DNA from 2 places in the Lentibacillus songyuanensis genome. Region 1 is predicted to be linked to the other one. Evidence: predicted binding sites of a transcription regulator. Region 1 holds the regulator's gene; the other holds the start of a gene.

What was found. Region 1 encodes Rex, which represses fermentation and respiration genes when NADH is low (regulators of the CRP and FNR family bind a similar motif). Its sites were predicted from a motif close to TTGTGAAATATTTCACAA; they were not measured.
Region 2: the regulator Rex is predicted to act here: its motif matches at 10,627-10,644, upstream of WMZ97_RS15070 (hemerythrin domain-containing protein).

Annotation. Positions count from the first base shown of each region.
Region 1 covers NZ_JBCLVH010000017.1:4,245-13,176, reverse strand. The annotation lists gene groL (chaperonin GroEL) at 1-1,480, opposite strand, end outside; gene groES (co-chaperone GroES) at 1,519-1,803, opposite strand; gene WMZ97_RS15365 (CPBP family intramembrane glutamic endopeptidase) at 2,102-2,818, shown strand; gene WMZ97_RS15360 (YdiK family protein) at 2,866-3,069, shown strand; gene WMZ97_RS15355 (class I SAM-dependent methyltransferase) at 3,097-3,834, opposite strand; gene WMZ97_RS15350 (hypothetical protein) at 4,009-4,284, shown strand; gene WMZ97_RS15345 (DUF2268 domain-containing protein) at 4,370-5,200, opposite strand; gene WMZ97_RS15340 (redox-sensing transcriptional repressor Rex) at 5,344-5,973, opposite strand; gene moaC (cyclic pyranopterin monophosphate synthase MoaC) at 5,975-6,469, opposite strand; gene WMZ97_RS15330 (ABC-F family ATP-binding cassette domain-containing protein) at 6,654-8,579, shown strand.
Region 2 covers NZ_JBCLVH010000016.1:49,077-62,912, reverse strand. The annotation lists gene WMZ97_RS15115 (zinc-binding dehydrogenase) at 1-19, shown strand, start outside; gene WMZ97_RS15110 (FAD-dependent oxidoreductase) at 628-2,160, opposite strand; gene WMZ97_RS15105 (hypothetical protein) at 2,314-2,490, opposite strand; gene narI (respiratory nitrate reductase subunit gamma) at 2,846-3,547, opposite strand; gene narJ (nitrate reductase molybdenum cofactor assembly chaperone) at 3,564-4,166, opposite strand; gene narH (nitrate reductase subunit beta) at 4,172-5,713, opposite strand; gene WMZ97_RS15085 (nitrate reductase subunit alpha) at 5,703-9,383, opposite strand; gene WMZ97_RS15080 (hypothetical protein) at 9,389-9,658, opposite strand; gene WMZ97_RS15075 (hypothetical protein) at 9,701-10,018, opposite strand; gene WMZ97_RS15070 (hemerythrin domain-containing protein) at 10,063-10,479, opposite strand; gene WMZ97_RS15065 (P1 family peptidase) at 10,707-11,675, opposite strand; gene WMZ97_RS15060 (indolepyruvate ferredoxin oxidoreductase subunit alpha) at 11,888-12,127, opposite strand; gene WMZ97_RS15055 (M14 family metallopeptidase) at 12,302-13,501, shown strand; gene WMZ97_RS15050 (histidine phosphatase family protein) at 13,531-13,836, opposite strand, start outside.

The DNA.
Region 1 (8,932 bases):
TTGGATCAACAATTCCAGCTTCAACCATGTCTACCCATTCACCAGTTGCCGCATTGAAACCAATACCGACTTTTTCACCTTTTAAGCGTTCAACAACGATTGATCCTTCCAGACCAGCGTTGTGCGCGATTTGGCGTACTGGTTCTTCCAGTGCACGAAGAACGATGCTAGCACCTGTTGCTTCGTCACCTTCCAGTGACAATCCGTTAACTTTGTTGTATACGTTGACGAGTGCTGTACCACCACCAGAAACGATACCTTCTTCAACAGCTGCACGAGTAGAGTTCAAAGCATCTTCAATGCGAAGTTTACGCTCTTTCAATTCGGTTTCGGTTGCAGCCCCAACTTTGATAACTGCTACGCCACCAGATAGTTTAGCAAGACGTTCTTGCAGTTTTTCTTTGTCAAATTCAGAAGTAGTTTCTTCTGCTTGAGCACGAATTTGTGTCACACGGGAAGAAATTGCTTCAGGATTTCCAGAACCTTCAACAACGGTTGTATTGTCTTTCGTAACAACAACTTTGGAAGCACGGCCTAATTGTTCAATCGTTGCGTTTTTAAGATCCAAACCAAGGTCTTCGGTAATAACTTCCGCACCAGTTAATACCGCAATATCTTCAAGCATTGCTTTACGACGGTCACCGAACCCAGGTGCTTTAACAGCTACAACATTGAATGTACCGCGAAGCTTGTTCAACACTAATGTTGCTAGTGCTTCCCCTTCCACATCTTCCGCAATTAAAAGAAGTGGCTTACCTTGTTGTACAACTTGTTCAAGTACAGGAAGGATTTCCTGGATGTTGCTGATTTTTTTATCTGTAATAAAGATATAAGGATTTTCTAATTCTGCTTCCATTTTATCCTGGTCAGTTACCATGTATGGAGATGCGTAACCACGATCAAATTGCATACCTTCAACAACTTCTAATTCTGTGTTGAAACCTTTTGATTCTTCAATCGTGATAACACCATCATTACCAACGCGTTCCATTGCTTCTGAAATCAGGTTACCCACTTCTTTATCGTCAGAAGAAACAGAAGCAACTTGAGCAATGGATTCTTTTGATTCGATTGGCTTAGAATTGGTTTTTAATTCTGCAACAGCTGCTTCAACCGCTTTTTCGATACCACGGCGAACACCGACAGGATTAGCACCAGATGTAACGTTTTTCAAGCCTTCACGAATCATGGATTGGGCAAGTACTGTTGCCGTTGTTGTACCATCACCGGCAACATCATTTGTTTTAGATGCTACTTCAGATACAAGCTGTGCACCCATGTTCTCAAAGTGATCTTCCAATTCGATTTCCTTCGCGATCGTTACACCATCATTGGTGATTAATGGGGAACCGAATTTTTTATCTAAAACAACGTTACGACCTTTTGGCCCTAATGTTACCTTAACTGCGTCTGCTAATGTATCAACACCGCGAAGCATTGCACGGCGAGCGTCTTCTGAAAATTTAATTTCCTTAGCCATCTTTAAATGCCCTCCTTAAATTTGTATACGATAAATTTTTAGCCAATAACAGCTAAAATGTCACTTTCGCGAAGAATTAAGTATTCAGTGCCTTCATATTTCACTTCCGTACCTGCAAATTTAGAGAAAATAACCAAATTACCTTCTGCCACTTCAAGGGCTACTTTTTCCCCATTATCGGTTACACGTCCGGAACCGACAGCAACAACTTTCCCTTCTTGTGGTTTTTCCTTAGCAGAGTCTGGAAGTACGATACCGCTTGCAGTTTTTTCTTCTTGTTCAACAAGCTCGATTACAACACGATCTCCTAGTGGTTTGATCAATGTAGACAACCTCCTTAATTCGATTCTATAATGTATTTTTGATTTATTAGCACTCATTGATGGTGAGTGCTAATTCCACTTAATATAATAAATAATACAGCAAAAAAATGCAAGCATTGTCTACTTTTTTTTCACTTCCTTTGATTGACAAAAATCGACACAAGCGACAGTATCATTACTACCAAAGAGAAAAATATGCTAAGATATGGAATAGGTCTTTGAAAATACCGCTAATAGATACCTTAATCAACGCATACACTATTATGATCTCACTACATACAAAAGGAGTCGTTTTATTTTGACGAGAAGATATTGGTACGTCATTCTAACCTATATTGTCATGCAATTTTCGGTTATCATTGCTGTCCCACTCATACACGCCCTTACCCCCTTTAGCAAAATAAACATATCGATTTACTGGACAATCTTCAGCTTTATCGTAGGGCTTGTGGTTACCTTATTGTTAATGAAACCCGCTATGCAAGCAAGTCAAGACCGCAACACAACCGATTGGGGAACCACCATCGCCTGGATAGTTGCTGGTATTGTGTTAGCCTACATTTCTCAATACATTGCAACACTGATCGAAATGAATGTGTTTGGGATTACTGTTGACTCCAAAAACACGGATCAGATCATCACAATATCACGTTCTTATCCTTTATTTGTTATCATCCCAGCATTGATTGCACCCATTCTGGAAGAGATTATTTTTCGGAAAATCATTTTCGGCTGGTTCTATAAACGGATGAACTTCTTTTTCGCCGCTTTATTATCTGCCTTAATATTTGCGATCATTCATCAGGAACCGGAACATATTCTTGTTTATGCCTCCATGGGTTTTGTATTTGCGTTTGTCTATGTAAAAACCAAGCGGATTATCGCACCCATCCTGATACATATGACACTCAACACCGTTTCCGTCATGATTCAGCTTCTGTTCTCACCGGAAGAACTTGAAAAAATGATGGAGCAAGTCGATAAAGCCCAAATGATTCTTATCGGCATGCATTAAACACTGTAACAAACCTACCTGAAAAAGCTTTATGTTTGGAGGATATTATGCAACCATCACCGAAAGTAATGTCCATTATTTACTTTTTAATGGGACTTTTATTCACGTATATTGCAACATTAACAGCTAACGATACCATTTGGAATACTTCCACAATCATACTGGCAATCATTGCTACCCTCCAATTTGGTGTCTCCATACGCTTAATGCTGATTCATTTTCGGCTTACACGTAAAAACAAGAAGGGGTGATTATTCTCCCTTCTTGTTTTTTAAAGCTTATAATTCCGCCTTATACACAACATATTTTAATACATCGGCAAATCTTTGTGTTAACGCTTGATGCTGAAACCAAATTTCATATAACACAGGATCAAGTGGTTCGGATAAGTCTATTTCCTGGTCAAAAACCGCATCGGCCTGAAAAGACTCCTCATTTACCGCTTCAGCAACCGTATGTTCCTTGACGATAGCCACAGTGTGAAATCCGGCCGTTTTAAACAGCTGCATCCATTCCGCTTGTCCCGGGACCTCTCGTATACCATATAATGATTGGAATTCATCGATTTCTTCCTTAGCAAAAGGGAAGCCTGCAGTCATTTCCAGATCAAGGAGAATACCGCCCTTACGCAAAAGGCGGGCGTATTCGTTCACCGTCTTTCGAATAGTGGTGAAGACGGTTACCGACTCCACGACAATGAAATCAAACGATCCTGTTTCTAAATCCATTGCTTCTACATTTCCCTCCAGCAAATCGACCTGGTTCTTTTGATTGCTAAACCGTTCTCGTGCCTTCTCAACCATCATGGGATGCTGATCGATAGCTGTTACATGACAACCATATGTGTTTACTAAATAAGCTGCCGTTTGCCCCGTCCCGCAACCTGCATCAAGAATATGGTCCGTTGGTTTAATAGGAAGATCCCGTAAGATTTCTTTCGTAACTGCCAAGCCACCCGGATGCGCCCCGCCCACCCCGAGATACGCCAGTAAATCATGATAGGTGTAGCTTTCCATTGTTTCACTTCCCGTTCCTGTTTTTTAAGCAATATTGAGCTTTTTGTCCAATCAGAAGGGGGATAACTGCATAAGGTAATATTACAGCAGTGGAATGCTTCGTTTTTTCACCTTTGTTGTAGATACACACAATCATATAAATCAATATTGTTCATGAAAGGAGTAAATTCAAAGATGCCTGTAAATCCTTATTACCATCAATGCATGCGATGTGTTGGTAGACCTGTTCAAATCAGAACAAGGGATGGCCGGATACATCGTGGGGTAATTGATCGTGTCAATAATACCCATGTATACCTGCGTCCAATGGGAAATAGAAATCTTGGTGGATTCGGCTACGGATATGGTGGATGGGGTTGGGGTGGCGGCTGGGGCGGCTTCGGCCTTGGTTTTGCCTCGGGAATCGCCCTTACCGCCATCGCAGCATTTAGCCCTTTATTCTTCTGGTAATCCTATTCGTTTAAATTCCTCTTTCCTTTCGCCCACAAAATGTTATCAAAAAGTCTGCTATGCTACAATGGCGGACTTTTTGATCTTACCTTGAAAAATCCGACATCTCAAGAATGGTTTCCGCTGGTACATCCAATGTTGACTTTATCGTTCTTTCGGTGTTTTTCATATACGACGACACCATATGATATCCCGCATTATAGCCAGCCCATTTTGGAATAAAGCCATTTCCATACAACAATTCAACATGTCGACGCTGTGTTTTTTTCACGGATAGATTTGATTTCAACCACTTCTCCCAGTGTCGTTGAGCCGTACTAGATGAATAAATGGTTGCCCAACGAGCAATATGCTCCTGCCCTAGCCGCTCCTGAACAGCCATTTCGGCTAAGCCCTCCAGGACAATGGAATCCAGTATATCGACCTTTGAATCCCGCTTATTCAAATATTGGAGCCGGCATACGTGATTGTATTCATGTGTCAGCAGTTTCTCCAACTCTACTTTTTTATTGTGTCGGGTAATGAATAAAAAAACCTTATCTTCGTAGGATAAACCAGATAATCCATTAAAATCAGTCTGGAGACTCCGGTTTTGTTCATCAGAGGGGAAAATAAACACGGGTACATCTGGACCGTCCCAATCTTTACGGAGCTTGGCAAGCAACGTCTTTATCGTGTCCCAACACTTATTTTCAACCAATGATTGGATAATTGCTTTATCATTTGAACTTGGCGAAAAGAGGCCGTTTACCAATAGATGCATATGAATCTCTGCCGCTGTTGCAGGTTGGAAATAGGAGATAAGTCGTTTACTGATTTGCTCCTGCTGAATTTTTCTGATCTTTGCTCGTGATGTTTCCTTCTCCTTCTTCGTGAGATATTCTTCAAGCCACTTCCCCGTCTGCACAACTGCCATTTCCAATCAAATCCTTTTCCCATCTTTATCTTGCTGTCCCCATGTATAAACTGTTTCAACAAAAGATGACTAATATACTGTATGATACATAACCTAATTTGTTCATTTTATCCCCAAAAAAAAGACTAACGCGATGTTCATCGTTAGTCCAAAGGGTAATGCTTTAAAAAATACACAAGGGATTGCAGTTCAACAGCCAAATCAATGTGGTGCACCCGAATACTCTCTGGAACCGTAATCCTCGCCGGGGTAAAGTTAAGAATCCCGGCAATTCCCTGTTCCACAAGTCGTTCGGTGATTCCGTCCGCTTCACTGGCTGGAACGGTTAAGATGGCAACCTTGACGTCATTTAGCTTGTCCTCCAGTTCATCAATATGATAAACAGGCACCCCGCCAACGTCTGTTCCTACTTTGCTTGCATTCGTGTCAAACGCCATGACGATTTTCGTATTATTGTTTTTCATAAAGTTATAATGTAAAAATGCCGTCCCGAGGTTGCCGACACCAATTAACGCAACCTTGGTCATCTCATCCTGATCCAACGTTTTCCGAAAGAACCCAAGCAAATATTCGACATTGTAACCATATCCCTTTTTACCCAATGCCCCAAAATAACTGAAATCCCGTCGAATCGTTGCGGAATCAACCTTGACCGCATCGCTTAATTCCTTCGATGAAACCCGTGTTTTCCCTTGATGATGTAAATTATTTAAAAATCGATAATATAACGGTAGTCGTTTTGCTGTTGCTTGTGGAATTTTATGCTGTTCCATCTTACTCTCCTTCCCGTTCGCGATAGTAATCCCCAGATTTCCCGCCTTTTTTCTCTAAAAGACAAGTTTCCCCGATGATCATTCCCTTATCAATCGCTTTGCACATATCATAAATCGTTAATGCAGTTGCAGAAGCGGCAGTTAGTGCCTCCATTTCTACACCTGTACTTCCTTTTGTTTTCACAAATACTTTAATACATAATTCAAACCTGCCCCCATCCATATGCCAATCAAACGTAATATCAATTCCTTTTAATGGCAATGGGTGACACATAGGGATCCAGTCTGACGTTTTCTTAGCAGCCATGATTCCAGCCACTTGTGCTACCGCCAGCACATCCCCCTTCTCTATTTGATTATCGTTGATTTTTTGATAAATTTCTTCTGAGACCTTTACACTAGACGCTGCAATAGCTGTCCGTTCTGTTTCAGCCTTTTCACTTATATCAACCATTCGGGCGCGACCTTGTTGATTAAAGTGGGTGAAATCTGCCATTTGCTCAACCCCATTTCACTATTCGTTGCCTACATCTCTTAGTTTATCAGAAAAGAATCAATAAGTCGTGATTAAATTCACAAAGATTTTAAAAGCAGAAGTGCCCGGTTAAAGGAGAGATTTAACCATCCCCCTTTCTAACATGCCAATAATACGATACACTATTGTGGATGAGGTGAACGAAATGATTATCATGCAGTTAAATGACATCTCCAAATCCTTTGGTGCGGAGCAAATTTTATCTAATATAAAGCTGGAAATACAAGACAAAGACCGAATTGCGATTGTTGGGAGGAACGGCGCAGGAAAGTCAACACTATTGAAAATTATGGCTGGAGAGCTCTCGTATGATGATGGAGAAATACACAAACCGAAAGATCTTTCCATTGGCTACCTGTCACAGCATACTGGACTGGAGTCCGATAAAACAATATGGGAGGAAATGCTTACGGTTTTTCAGCATTTAATGGAACAGGAAAAACAGTTACGGCGTATGGAAGAGCAAATGGCAAACGCAGCCTCCATGTCAACGAAAGAATATGACCAGCTGTTGAAAGAATACGATAACAAACAACAGGCATTTGAAGCTGGTGGCGGATATCGCTATGAAACAGATATTAAATCCGTACTGGCTGGTCTCCATTTTCTCGATTATGATGATGCAACACCGATTAATGAATTAAGTGGAGGCCAGAAAACACGTCTGGCATTGGGGAAATTGCTTTTAATGAAACCAGAATTGTTGATCCTGGATGAGCCAACCAACCATCTCGACATTGATACACTGGCATGGCTGGAAAATTATTTGACCAATTATCCCGGAGCAGTAACCATCGTTTCCCATGACCGATATTTCCTGGATAAAACCGTTACGATCGTTTACGAAATCTCCTATCACCGAACCAAAAAATATCATGGGACCTACAGCAAATTTCTTGAACAAAAAGCTTTAAATTTTGAACAAGAGATGAAGGAATTTGAAAAACAACAGACCGAAATCAAGCGAATGGAGTCTTTTATCCAAAAAAATATTGTCCGGGCTTCCACCACAAAACGCGCACAATCACGCAGGAAGCAGTTAGAGAAGATGGAAAAAATGGACAAACCCGCTGGTGATGAATCCTCCGCAAATTTCTCATTTACCATCACTCGCCGAAGTGGAAATGACGTACTAAAGCTGGACGATGTTTCTTTTCGCTATGAAGATGAGCAGCGAGCGTTATTCTCACATGTGAATCTTTGCGTCAACCGGGGAGACCGTGTTGCGCTGGTCGGTCCAAATGGTGTAGGGAAAACTACCCTGCTTAAAACCATACTCGGCACATATAAGCCAAACCACGGAACCATTCAAATTGGCACCGGCGTACAAATTGGCTATTATGATCAGGAACAGACCAACGTAACACCAACAAAAACCATACTCCAGGAGCTATGGGACGAACATCCTAGCGTAAACGAGCGAGACATTCGTACTGTTCTAGGAAACTTCCTATTTTCCGGGGATGACGTGTTAAAACAGGTACATTCCTTAAGCGGTGGCGAAAAAGCGAGGCTTTCGCTGGCAAAACTCATGATGCAGCAAGCAAACCTGTTAGTCCTTGATGAACCAACAAACCATCTGGATATTGATAGCAAAGAAGTGCTGGAGGCAGCATTAATCGATTTCCCCGGAACGATTATATTTGTGTCCCATGACCGCTATTTCATCAATAGAATTACCGATCAGGTTGTCGAGATGCAACGGGATGGTGCTACCGTTTATTTAGGGGATTACGACTATTACATCGAGAAAAAACAGGAAGAGGCAGAACGTGAACGCTTACGTCAAACCGATGAAGTCGTTCAAACAGGAAAGGAAAAAGCGTCCACAACCTATCAACAGGAAAAAAAGCGACTGAGTGAACAAAGAAAGACCGAACGCAGGATAACAGAATTGGAAACAACGATTGAACAACTGGAAGAAGATCTGGTTAATTTGGAACATCAAATGACCGAACCGGAAATTTACCAGGATCATGAAAAAGCATTAGATTTAACGAAACAAACGAGTGCGCTCAAGGAAAGGATGGAGCAGTTGATGGAAGAATGGACGGATCTACAGGAGGATTAAAGAAAATAGGCACCAGGATCTAATGTTTACCTGGTGCTTTTTTCATCGTCTAGGAAATTAGAGGAAATTATAAATTTTTATGGCTGTGGATAACTATTCATAGATAGACGGCCTCGCCCAGCTCCAAGCGTCAAAAACTAGGAGATTTCTCGTCGTGTCCTGTGATAAGTCAACATCGGTTCAGGGGACAAAAGGAAGGCCGACTAAGAATGGGCTGTCGCTCAGGCTCACGTCTACTCCTGTTGCAGGGGCATGTTTCCTTTATCTCAGTTACGCCGCTCTAATCTCCACGTTTTTAAACGGCGCTTTCCGCTTTTGTTCCGTTAAATGATATGCCGTGGACTTGCTGGCTT
Region 2 (13,836 bases), on a different contig from region 1:
CAACATTTCAGTGGAATAATTCTGGTTAAAGCACATTATTTCAGATTTTCGTCCGGTATTATGAAAAAAAGGTCTGAAATAATGTGCTCATGGTAAGATTAAGTTGGGCTCCAACCATAAAATCTTATTTAGTATTATTCTTTTTCTTTCTGCTTGTTAAGAGACAGATGATCAAAATGATACAAACAACAGTTCTGAACATATAAAGCAGACTTCTGAAAGCACTTCGATAGAAGGAACGCTGTGGGACGAAGATGGAGACATTGGAGTTGTGCTCTCACATGGAGCTGCGTATTTTTACAAAAAGAAGATTAATGGTCATTTCCACATTTTTGATACAAATAGAAAGGATCCTCGGTGATCATCTTAGAGTTTCTTGTCTATGTACAGAAGATGGGTGATTAAGAATTGTTCCGTTTAATTTTTCTAGTTTACATAATACTTATTATAGGAACTTAAAATTGAAAATGAGCTTTTGTCTCAATTCCAAAGTATACTTATGATAGTGAGACGAATAAAAAATTTAGCTAAGTTACTTGTTTAAACATAACATACCTTCATTTTTTATTTCTATTTTTTGCCCATTGCATATTTAAACGAAAAAAAGCAACCGTGTGGCAGCTGCTTTTATGCGTCTAATTCAATTTTATTTAAAGGTTCTTTGGCCGGTCCCTCGATTACCTCACCAGTAAACGAATACCTGGATCCATGACAAGGACAATCCCAAGTTCGATCTCCAGCATTCCAATTTACTTCGCAGCCTAAATGTGTGCACGTTGTGTCAACCGCATATAAACGGTTATCAGCATCTTTATATACGCCAGTCCGTTTACCATGAATGCGTGTGGTCGTAGCCTGATCAGGTTCTAGATCTTTTATATTGTCATTTGTATATTCGAGTTTCCCTTTTATTAAATGTTTGGCAACGTCGGCGTTTGCTTTTGCAAATTCTTTAACGGCTGGATCAGCTTGGAATCGTGATGGCGAAAACAGTTCTTCGTAAGGACTTTCCTCCTTGCTGATAAGATCACTGATTACTTTTGCGGCGATTGTTCCACCGGTCATCCCCCATTTCCGAAATCCGGTTGCAACAAACACATTTTGCTGGTTCTCGGTAACTTTTCCGATGTATGGGACTTTATCCAAAGTAGTCAGATCCTGTGTGGACCAGCGATAAAGGTATTCGGAAATACCAAAATTTGTTTCAGCAAAATCCTGTAAGGCCTCATAATGTTTGCTGGTTGACTTTCCCTGACCAGTTTTGTGTTTTTCACCTACGATCAACCACATTTCTTCTCCGTTAATGGTGGTAGTTCGTATCGACCGTGTTGGGGTTTCAGCGTTGATATACATGCCCCCTGGAAATTCCTTTGTTGTTTTCATTGCTATTGCATAGGCACGTTCCGGATACATCCTTGCAGGATATAACCCTTGTCCATCATAAAATGGGTAGTGAGACGCCTCGATAACATAACGACATTTTACCCGATGACCGTTACGCGTTACAATTGCTGGATGTTTCGTATATTCCACATCAGTTGCAGTTGTTTGTTCAAAAATGCGGACGCCATTATTAACGGCTTCCTCCACGAGTGCCTTTAAATATTTCAATGGATGGAATTGAGCCTGATCCTTCATGACCAATACTGATTTGATTGGCAAATTCAATGGCATATGGTCCGTCAGTTCGCCAGGAATTCCTAGTTGATCATAAGCCTTTTTTTCCGTTTCCAGTTTTTCAACATAAGATGAAGCGTTTGTAAACAAATAGGCATCCTCTTCTTGATATTCGCAGGAGATGTCATGTTCCTTTATTAGATCTTCTATCAATTGTTTGGCTTCCATTGCCGCCTGGTAATACAATTTGGTTTTATCAATCCCAAAATGCTGAATGAGTTCATCATAGATTAACCCATGCTGTGCTGTAATCTTTGCTGTTGTATGACCGGTGGTTCCGTTTGCCAGCCTGTTGGCATCAAGCAAGACAACATTCATCTTTTGCTGCGATAATAAATAGGCCGCGGTAATTCCAACGATCCCTCCCCCAACAATTCCAATATCTGCTTGAATGGATTGGTCTAATTCCGGAAATTCAGGAAACGCGACCGAGTCCACCCAATAGGCTTCCGGAAACTGTGGTATTTCACGATTACTGGACATTTAATTTTCGCTCCTTATACTGTTATTGCCTTAAAAGTAATTGTTGCTGTTTATTTTTCACTTTTCCCCTCAAAATATCCGAGGATGTTAAATTTATAACAGTAAAATGCAGCAAACCATAAAAGATAGGTGGATAACTTCTTTCCTGAAAGACTAATCTATTGAGCGGATCGCAGGCAGTTTCCAATAAAGACTAGCTGTACATAATATAAGGAAAATTGCTCCCGTTAGCATAATCCAGTCGATACTTACTCCAACGGAAAGAGCAAGAGATGTCAGACCATAAGAAATAGGTGTCAATCCAATCGATGCCATCGTTTGTAAGCTCATAACCCTTCCTATTTTATCCTTTTTTGCAAAATGTTGTATAGCGGACAAGCGGACACGGCAGAGATGTTTGATATCATCATGAACACTCCTAATAATAAACCAGCGATAAGGCTTTGCCATAAAGAAACAGTTTGACTGAGAAGAAGCAAAAACAAAGCCATTAATCCTTGTGATGCGAGACTTATAGGTCCTCTTTTCACTCTAAGATTAATTATCGCAACGAGAAATGATCCAGTCCCAACAGCTAGTAATCCTTCTAAGTAACTAAAAAAAGAAATGATTCCCATAAAAAATTAGGGAATCATTTCTTCTCGGAACTTTTTCAGTGACCTCGGATATCTGGTTCTTTTTTTAATTAATCAATTGTACGGCTATTCCGGTAGCGAGCACGAGACCGGTATTGCTGTGGTGCACGGTTCGCATATTTAATCGGTAAGCTGTAAAAATGAATTAATCTTGTAAATGGTATTGAACCGAAAAGCCCAAAAGCCAACAAGGTGTGAACTTTAAATAAAACTGGGATGCCAGTCATAAGTTGGTAGTTAGGGTTTAGGGTAAATAAACTACGGAACCATGGCCCAATTGCTGACCGGTAATCAAATTCTTCTGGTGTTATATTCATGAACAGCGTCATGTATACTCCTATACCTGAAATGATGGTTAAAGCAATAACAGAATAGAAATCAGCAAATGTCGCGTGCATTCGAACAGGATCGATAACGATCTTTCTAATAAGTAAAATTATCAGCCCGATGACGACCATAATCCCTGCAATCGAACCACCATAAACAGCACCCATGTGGTATAAATGACTGGAGACACCAATCCAATTATAAAATCTAAGTGGGACAACAATCCCCATTATATGACCGATAAACGCAAAGAGAATACCGTAGTGAAAAAGCGGAGATCCCCACTTTAACCATTTCTTCTCGAAAAATTCTGTTGACGGTGCTGCCCAGGTTAATTGTCGGAAAGCAAATCGATACAAAATCCCAAAAATCATGATGATTAAACAGATATATGGATATACTACCCACCAAAAAATATCACTCATTCTACTCCCTCCTTTCTTAGTGGTACATAATTGGATACGGCAGTTCTTCCAAATCAGCTTCTTCCCGTTCAAATTCCAATTTCTCAATTTCCTCTTTCGTTGGCTGAGGGAAAATGAATGTCATTAGAGTCCTAAGAACATTGTAGTACGGATTATCTTCCGGCATATTGTTCATAATACGCTGAATGGCCGCAGCAAGTCTCCTAATTAGCCGTTCGTTATCAGGACTGTCAGGTGCCTGTGCAAGAAACTCGAACAACATCGGCATGTAATCAGCTAATTCATCATCAACTCGTTCAAAACCGGCTTTGTTAATAATCTTTTGCAGCTTGATTAACGCAGCCCCTCGCTTGTTGCTATCCCCTAATTCATGTGCGGTTAAGTACAAACCTTGCCTTGCCCGTAAGTCAAATGTCGCCACATATAATTGTTGCAAGTTTGGTACAGAATAATTGACTATTGGTTTTAACGCTTTTTCCACTTCCGTACGCATGGTTGGTGTTGTTATATTTTCTTCGATGCATTCCATCATCTCTTCTGCTTCTTTAGCAAAGTCATCATTAGGGTATGTTAATAACCTTGATGCAATGACTAAGAGTGCTTGATCCTGCTGCTCCATACTCTTTAGTCCCCTTTTCCAAATGAAATGGTAGCTTTTCCGAATGATTGTGTGTCATTCCCAGGTGCTATTGTAGCAGGTATTCCTTCTGGCGGTGCAAGATCCTCCAGGCTGCAGGCACCTTGCTCATAATATAGATCATCATCCATTTCTCTACGGCCTGTTGGAATAACAAATCGTTCATTATATTTCGCTACACCTAATAAACGGGCCATATCTTCAATTTCCTCAGGAGTGGTATTAGCTTCTCGTAATAAATCGCTTTGCCTGAACGCATCAATTCCACCAACGGTTTTTCCGCGCATGTAAACTCGCATGGCTGTCAGTTTAAGAAGAACATGCCGGATAACTTTTGTGTCCCCTGCCGCTAAAATCGAAGCGAGATATTCCATTGGGATCCGCATTTGATCAACAGCTGGAATATATCCGTCCGTGCTCAATTCATCTTCATTGGTAATGTGGTTCATGATTGGGCTTAATGGTGGTACATACCAAACCATTGGCAATGTCCGGTATTCCGGATGTAATGGTAAAGCAATTTTCCATTTTATAGCCATTTTATAGACCGGTGACTTTTGTGCCCCTTCAATCCACTCATCGTTAATTCCAGCTTTTCTGGCTTCCTCGATAACTTCCGGATCAAATGGATCTAGGAATACTGAAAGTTGTGCTTCGTAAAGATCTTTTGGATCCTCCACGGAAGCTGCAGCTTTTACCTTATCTGCATCATATAACACAACACCGATATAACGAATTCTTCCTACACATGTTTCTGAACAAATGGTAGGCAGTCCTGCTTCCGTACGTGGGTAGCAGAAATTACACTTTTCCGCCTTATGGGTGTTCCAATTGTAATACACCTTGTGATATGGACAGCCGCTCATGCAGAAACGCCAGCCTCGGCATTCCTCCTGGTCGACCAATACGATTCCATCTTCATCCCGTTTATATAAAGCCCCTGATGGACATGAAGCGACACAGGATGGGTTAAGACAATGTTCACAAATACGCGGCAAATACATCATGAACGTATTTTCATATTCCATCGAGATATGTTCTTGTAATTTTTGCACTGTTGGGTCCTGGGAGACAACATCTGATCCCCCTGCTAAGTCGTCATCCCAGTTTGGCCCCCATTCAGGTTTATCAATAAATTCACCAGTAATCATTGACTGAGGTCGTCCAACCGGTAAATTTTCACGTTTAGGACTTTTAATCAAATTTTGATAGTCATACGTCCACGGTTCATAATAATCATCCATGCTCGCCATGTCCGGGTTATAAAAAATATTTAATAGCTTGGAGATTGGTCCGCCCGCTTTTAATTGCAATTTACCATTTTTTAATACCCAGCCACCTTTATAATGATCGGAATCTTCCCAACGTTTTGGGTAACCGAGACCTGGACGGGTTTCTACATTATTAAACCACATATATTCCGTACCTGGACGATTTGTCCAGGTGTTTTTACAGGTTACGGAACATGTATGACAACCAATACATTTATCAAGGTGCATGACCATCGCAACTTGCGCCTTAATTCTCAAGCCAATCAACCTCCTTCAGTTTTCTGATAACCGCAATTGTATCCCGCTGGTGCCCGGTTGGTCCATAATAATTAAAGCCATAGCTTAATTGCGAATATCCGCCAATCATATGGGTTGGCTTTAATGTTACCCGAGTCACACTATTATGGGTACCGCCACGTTTCTTGTTAATCGATGTTGCGGGTACGCCAAGTGTGCGATCCTGTGCATGATACATATAAATCATGCCTCGTGGAATACGATAGGTTAAGATTACTCGTGCTGCGATCGCCCCATTTCGGTTATATACCTCCACAAAGTCGTTATCAACCAGCCCAATTGATTTCCCGTCTTCTTCGTTCATCCAGAGCACTTGCCAGCCCCTAAATAAGGTGGACATGTTGGTCGTGTCGGTAAACATGGTGTGGATGCCCCATTTTTGGTGTGGCGTCAAATATCTAACCGTTAAGGATTGCCCATCTTCCGCTACTCCTTTTTCATTTTTCAGGAACGGACCATAGCTTAATGGTGGTAAATACAATGGCAGTCCTTCACCGAAATCTAGCATCATCTGATGATCGAGATAAAAGGATTGCCGTCCTGTAAGTGTTCGCCAAGGGATGTTATATTCTGTATTTACCGTAAATGGCGAATAACGCCTGTTATCTTTTTCCATTCCACTCCATACCGGTGTTGAAATGGCTGTTCGGGGTTGTACAGTAATTGCATCCAGTGTGTAATCCTCTTCTTCCCGTCCTTTAGAGATCTCCTCCAGTTTTTGTCCGGTTTTAGCCTCCAGCGACTTCCATCCAGCAACAGCACGCTTGCCATTACTTGCCCCTGACATTAAAAGGATTGCATTAATTGCCTGTTTATCTGTATATAGGTCCGGGTGATCTTTTCCGATACCTTCCCGTTTCGATTTGCCAAGACGGGAACCTAATTCGTCATACACTTCTTCTCCAGGAATTGTTACCCCTTTTCCACCGTAGCCCTGTTTGATAAGCGGTCCGATGGTGGTCCATTTTTGATACAGGTTTGGGTAATCCCGCTCAACAATTTTCATTCCAGGCATTGTTTTACCAGGAATTGCTTCAATGTCTCCGTTTCGCCAATCTTTAATCTCACCAAATGCCTGGGCAATTTCACCCTCTGAGTCGTGTGCCAAAGGTGTAGTTACCAGTTCTTCAGTCGCTGGCAAATGTTTTTCAGCAAGTTCGGAAAATACTTTACTAATTTCTCGGAATGTGTTCCAGTCACTCTTCGCTTCCCAAGGCGGATTAATTGCCGCATTAAATGGGTGAATGAACGGGTGCATATCGGTACTGCTGATATCAAACTTTTCATACCATGTCGCCGCTGGCAGGACAATATCAGAAAAGAGACCGGAGCTCGTCATTCGGAAATCAACACTGATTAACAAGTCCGCTTTGCCAGTCGGTGCTTCCTGACCGTTAATTTTAACATCGGTCGGCTGCCAGGAATTTTCCGGTTCGGCCATCACTTGATTATCGCCACCAACTAAATGTTTAACGAAAAATTCATGCCCTTTCCCGCTATCACCAAGTAAGTTCGATCGCCAATTAAAGAAAACACGAGGGAAGTTTCTTGGATCATCCGGATTTTCAATTGCCCATTCTAAATTATTTGCTTTAATTTGCTCCACCACATCGTCGATTACTTCTTGCTCGCTTGTTGCTCCCCGTTTGCGGCTTTCGTTGACAATATCGATCGAGTTCTGCGTAAACTGCGGATAGGATGGCAACCAGCCAAGTCTAGCTGATAGTGCATTCATATCTGCTGGGTGCATTTGATTATATTTACTCTTCCATGGATACCCATCTTGATTCGTTTTCGTTTCGTAACGATATTGATCCGTATGGAAGTAGAAGTATGATGTTCCATTTTGTAAACGAGGCGGTTTTTGCCAATCATTTGCAAAAGCAACTTGCTGCCAGCCCTCTTGCGGACGGACTTTTTCCTGGCCGACATAATGCGCCCAGCCTCCGCCATTAACGCCTTGTGATCCAGTCAATAGGACAAGATTGAGAATAGCGCGGTAGATTTGATCACTGTGATACCAATGGTTCGTACCTCCACCCATGGCAATCATCGACTTCCCTTTCGTCCGGGCAGCGTTATCGGCGAACTCTTTGGCTACTTTAATTACATGATTTTTATTTACACCTGTGATACTCTCTTGCCATGCAGGTGTATAGGGCTTCGGATCGTTATAATCAACTGGATAATCACCAGGTAAATCACGGTTCACGCCAGTATGGGCCATCATTAAGTCATAAACAGTTGTTACTTTGATCCTATTTCCATCTTTATCTTGGATGTGTTTTACAGGGACCCCGCGTTCAATGACATTACCGGTTTCGTCCGCAAAATAAGGAAACTTTACTAAAACCGTTTCATCAGACTCATCAATAAAACTTAAGGCTGGATCAATTATTGACCCATCTCCCTTCTCTAATTCCAGATTCCATTTACTATCTTTATCCCAACGATACCCTTGACTGCCATTTGGAATTTCAAATTGCTTGGTCGTTTCGTCCCAAACAACTGTTTTCCATTCGGCTAATTCAGGTGTTTCCTCTGAATCAATATCGGATGCCCGCAAAAATCTTCCGCTTCGGGAGTCTTTATCAATCGTTACCAAAAAAGGCAAGTCTGTATATTTCTTCACATAAGATTGGAAGTATGGTGTCTGATTATCTACGTAAAACTCTTTCAAAATAACATGGGTCATCGCCATGGCAAGTGCAGCGTCAGTTCCCGCCCGTGCCGGTAACCAGATGTCAGCAAATTTTTCGTACTCGGCGTAGTCCGGGCTAACCCCAACAACTTTGGTTCCGTTGTAGCGTGCCTCAACCATAAAATGCGCATCCGGAGTTCTTGTTTGTGGTAAGTTCGTACCCCAAATAATAAAGTACTTAGAATTGTACCAGTCAGCACTTTCTGGAACGTCAGTTTGTTCTCCCCATACTTGTGGCGATGCAGGTGGTAAATCGGCATACCAATCATAGAAACTTAATATGGTTCCTCCAAGTAGGGATAGGAAACGTGAACCAGCAGCATAACTAACCATCGACATCGCTGGAATTGGACTAAATCCGGCAATCCGGTCTGGTCCATATTTTTTAATCGTATGGATCGAGGAACTAGCAATGATTTCACACATTTCCCTCCATGATGCCCGAACGAATCCACCTTTACCACGTGCCTTTACATATTTATCTCGTTTATCTGAATCTGTAACAATGTTTTCCCACGCTTGGACAGGGTCGCTTCCATTTTCACGTTCCTGCTTCCATAATTCGTATAAGTCACTGCGAACATATGGGTATTTCACACGAATCGGGCTGTATGTATACCAGGAGAAGCTTGCTCCTCTTGGACAGCCGCGTGGTTCGTATTCCGGAAAATCGTCACCTGTGCTTGGGTAGTCCGTTTGTTGTGTTTCTGAAGTGATAATTCCGTCTTTAACATAAATTTTCCAGCTGCAGGAACCAGTACAGTTTACCCCGTGTGTGGAACGGACAACTTTATCGTGCTGCCAGCGTCTGCGGTAAATATCTTCCCAGGCGCGTGGCCGTTGACTTTCTTCTGTCCAGCGCTGATTAATTTGTTCTCCGCGTTTAATATGTTTTAATGAATCAAGCAGCTTATTTTTTGTTTTCCTCAACCGAATCACCCTTCTTCATGTAATGAATCTATTGGATTGAAACGTTCTCCCAATATTTTAAATGTACCCGATCCTTCTTCCATTTCTTCAAGGAATATTCTTAATTCCGGGGCATTTGCTGCTACCAAAATTAAACGTTCCAGTGTGTTCATATCATTAATTTTGTAAATAGCATCAATAACCCCGGCAGGTACATCGCCGAATCGCATCCGGAGTACGGCAATCAAATCTTCTCGGTCCTGAACAAAATTTGCATCTTCTTCAAACATGAACATTGAAAATCTTTCCCTTCTTTGTAAGCAAGATTTCACTAAAACTCATACTTTCATCATTTTAAAGTAATCCGCAACCATGACTTCTTTGATCGTATCTACACTTTTCTGAACAAAATCAGTAATTTCGGTATCCATTTCATACATTTGCTTCGGCGTAAATACTTGGGATAAGTGATGTGAATATCCATTACCATAGTGAAGGACGATGCAATGATATGATTCTTCTTCTTTTACATTAATTTGTACATCATACGAGTGGACATGATAGTCTTCCAATTTGGCTGCAATATGGTTGTATAGCTTTGGAAATTGAATTCTTAGTGAACGTTCCTTGCTATTATTTTTATCCTCTTTCTCCAACGAATCTCACCTCCATGGATATGAAATATTATCTGATGGATTGCTTAATGATCAGGTAAAATTTTTTCTTCTGCTTGATTATGAAGCTGATCAACTAGTATTAAGGATTGAAATCGTTGAACAACAGTATCTGTAACGGTTCCTTCATCAAGTAAGGTTTTGATTTCTTTTGCCAATAGACGAAGCAAATCATGATCACGAGTTAGTTCAATAATCGAATTTTTGAGAGTAGGATCCGCTTCAGCTAATTCCTTGTATAATCCTTCTTCTTCTGAATCAGCATGCCGAAGTGTTCTTGTCTCCCAATGCTCCAGCGTAACAAATGCTACTTCCAGAGCTTTATCAGCATGTCCATCTTTAACGAGCCGATCAAGTAATTCTGTTAGTTCTGCCGCTTCATTTAATGCCGCTTCATGAATTGCGGCATGGCTGTCCGCATGTTTCAATGCAGGTCCTGACATAGTAATCTCTCCTTGGTTGGTATAGTAATGTAATCAAAATGATTTAATCGACTTTACCCGACAAGTAGTCAGCAAAAACTTCCAATTATCGGCTAACAATATAAGCATACCACGGTAAAAAACGTATAACAATACATCGTCACGCCTGTGTGATATGTGTCACGTTGTTACATTTTCGACATTATTTGTTCTGTATTATACGTAATATACTGTTTTTAGGTGTTGAGTTAGTGGCTGCGAACCCCTGTTGATGATGGAACGGAACCAGCACGATCAGCTTTTAAAACAGCATTCATCACAGCCTGCTCAACAACGCTTACTGCAAGCATGCTTAACAGATTAAGATCGGTTTGCACCTCGTTTGTTGATAAGGCAAACAATGTATCGCCATCTATAAATGTATGAGACGGTCGAATCGTTCGGGCAAATCCATCGTGACCAATCGAAGCAATTTTATTGGCCTCAGCCTTTGTAAGTTTCGCATTTGTGACAATCGTTCCAATCGTTGTATTTCCGGAAAAACGGTTGGTTGTTTGAGGCTGATGCTGTAGCTGTTTCTCGCTTATTAAAAATGCTTTCTTCTTTTTATCATAGGCCCCTGCCAGAATTTCATTTGTTGCTGGGTTAATAATATCCCCAAACGCATTCACCGCAACGACAGCCCCAATTTTCAGATCACCAATTTCGATTGCATGGACCCCAATCCCGCCACGCATAACATGCTCGTAGCCGCAGCATTTTCCCACAGTTGCTCCTATTCCGGCGCCAACACTACCTTCCGTAAACACTTCTTTTTTAAAGGCGCTTTCACACGCGGCGTAACCCATTTGTTTATCCGGACGTACCAATGGATCACCTGGATAAAGATCAAATAGAATCGCACCTACTACAATTGGCACCCGTGCTACCTGTACATCAAATCCAATATCGTGTTCCTCTAAAAAAGCCATCATCCCGCCACCAACATCAAGCCCGAATGCGCTACCACCAGAAAGAAAAACCCCATGTACCTCATCAACCAAATTCTCCGGTTTTAACACGTCTGTTTCCCGTGTACCAGGTGATCCACCCCGAACATCCACCCCGGCTACCGCACCACATTCACAAATAATCACTGTACAGCCTGTCAGCGCCTCGCTGTTATGAGTATGTCCAAAATGAAATCCTTTTATTTCCTCAATTGATATATTTTTCATATGATTCATCCTTTCTTTTTGGGTTAGTCCAATAGTGGGATGGAAAATGATAATGGAGATGTCAAGATCGTAAGCGTATTATCTTAGAAGCGGGTTCGTGTAACATAAGGAGAATGGTACCGTGGAAATGAATGGGTAACATATAACTTTGCCAACTTTGCAATTATTTGTAATACAACAAAGCCACTATAACATTATAGTGGCTTTGTTGCTTACCGATTTTCAAAAAATTGTCGATTTAGTTCGATATACTTCGTCTCTTCTTCCGGTACTTCATCTTCCATATATATTGCTTCAACGGGACACACCGCTTCACATGCGCCGCAATCGATACAGATATCTGGATCAATATAGAACATATCTTTACCTTCCTCTATACAATCAACAGGGCATACTTCCACACATTCGCCTGATTTTTCATTCATACAAGGGGATGTAATAATAAATGCCAAACGGATCTCCTCCTTCCTTATACCGATATATATGTACAAATCCATATCAATGTAAAATTTGTATACTAATATAGTACCGAACTACCCCAATTGTTTCAAGATTTTCGCTGAAATTCATTTTTCAAACATTTCATTCATAATATATTCAATAGATTGAATTAGGAGGGAAATCAGATGGAAGTGATAGTACGGCGCAATGATTCATTATGGTATTTTAGTCAGTTATTTGATATTCCGACACTTCTCATTGAAAAATCGAATCCAAAGCTTACTGCAAGCTCACTATCTGCTGGACAATGTCTGCAAATTCCTGGATATCGGTTACGAGAATATATCGCCTGCGAAAACGATTCATTGTGGGAAATTGCGAAACAACATCATCTTGCAATGGATGCACTGCTACTAGTAAATCCTTTTATCAAGTATTATACCATACAGGCCGGTCAACAATTGAACATACCAGAACGTATCCACCATCTTGTTGTACCAGATGGGGAATCTTATACATATGAAAAATTGGTAGATTCGATCGAGCAACTGATAACTATTTATCCGTTTATTCAGGCTCAATCCATTGGTCAATCGGTTATGGGAAAAGATTTAATGGAACTAACGATTGGGATGGGAGACAAGCATGTACATATTAATGGTTCATTTCATGCCAATGAATGGATAACCACCTCTGTTATCTTGAAATTCCTGAATCACTATGTACTAGCCCTCACTAATAATACGTCACTCAATGGAATTTTTATGTTGTCCCAGTACATGAACACATGTTTATCCATTGTCCCAATGGTTAATCCAGATGGGGTGAATCTCGTATTAAATGGCGCTGCTGCTGCTGGCCCCTATCAGGAAAAAGTATATCGCTTAAACCATAAACGAAATGATTTTTCCGGTTGGAAAGCAAATATTTCTGGTGTGGATTTAAATAAGCAATATCCAGCATTATGGGAAAAAGAAGCTGAAAGAAAACCGGTATTACCTGGTCCAAGGGATTTTCCAGGACAAACAGCGTTATCCGAGCCGGAGTCCATTGCGATGGCAGAATTGGCTAAACGAAAGAATTTTTCACAGGTAATGGCATTTCATACACAAGGAAAAGAAATATATTGGGGGTTTGCGGGATTAGAGCCTGCTTTTGCAGCGTGTATTGTTGATGAATATGCCCGGGTAAGCGGTTATCAGGCAGTTCGTCATTTAGATAATTATGCAGGGTATAAAGACTGGTTCATTAAAACGTTTCATAAGCCTGGTTTTACCATTGAATTAGGCAGCGGGGTAAACCCACTGCCGATTGAACAATTCTCTATTATTTATCGAGAAAGCCTTGGAATCATGCTCGCTCTTTTATATTTACCGGACAAATAACTAGAGTAAGCCTAATAAACATTATTTCTTTATATGTTACTATCCCATAAGCATTCAATAGTATGCGATTGGAGATCACTATTTATCACATAAACGTCAGGATTTCGCAGGTTTTTCCATTGCTCAAATCCAAAAGCGTCGTCAAATTGCTTTAATAACAACGCAATCAAATTACCATGGCTGACAATGATAACGTTTTTTAACGTATCATTAGCGTAAATGGTTTCCAGAACAGAATTGGCCCGTTTGATTGCATCATTTCCTGATTCGCCACCTGGTAAATTAAAACTAAGATCAGCAAACGAATGCTCCAGTACGTCAAGCCAATCGTCAAT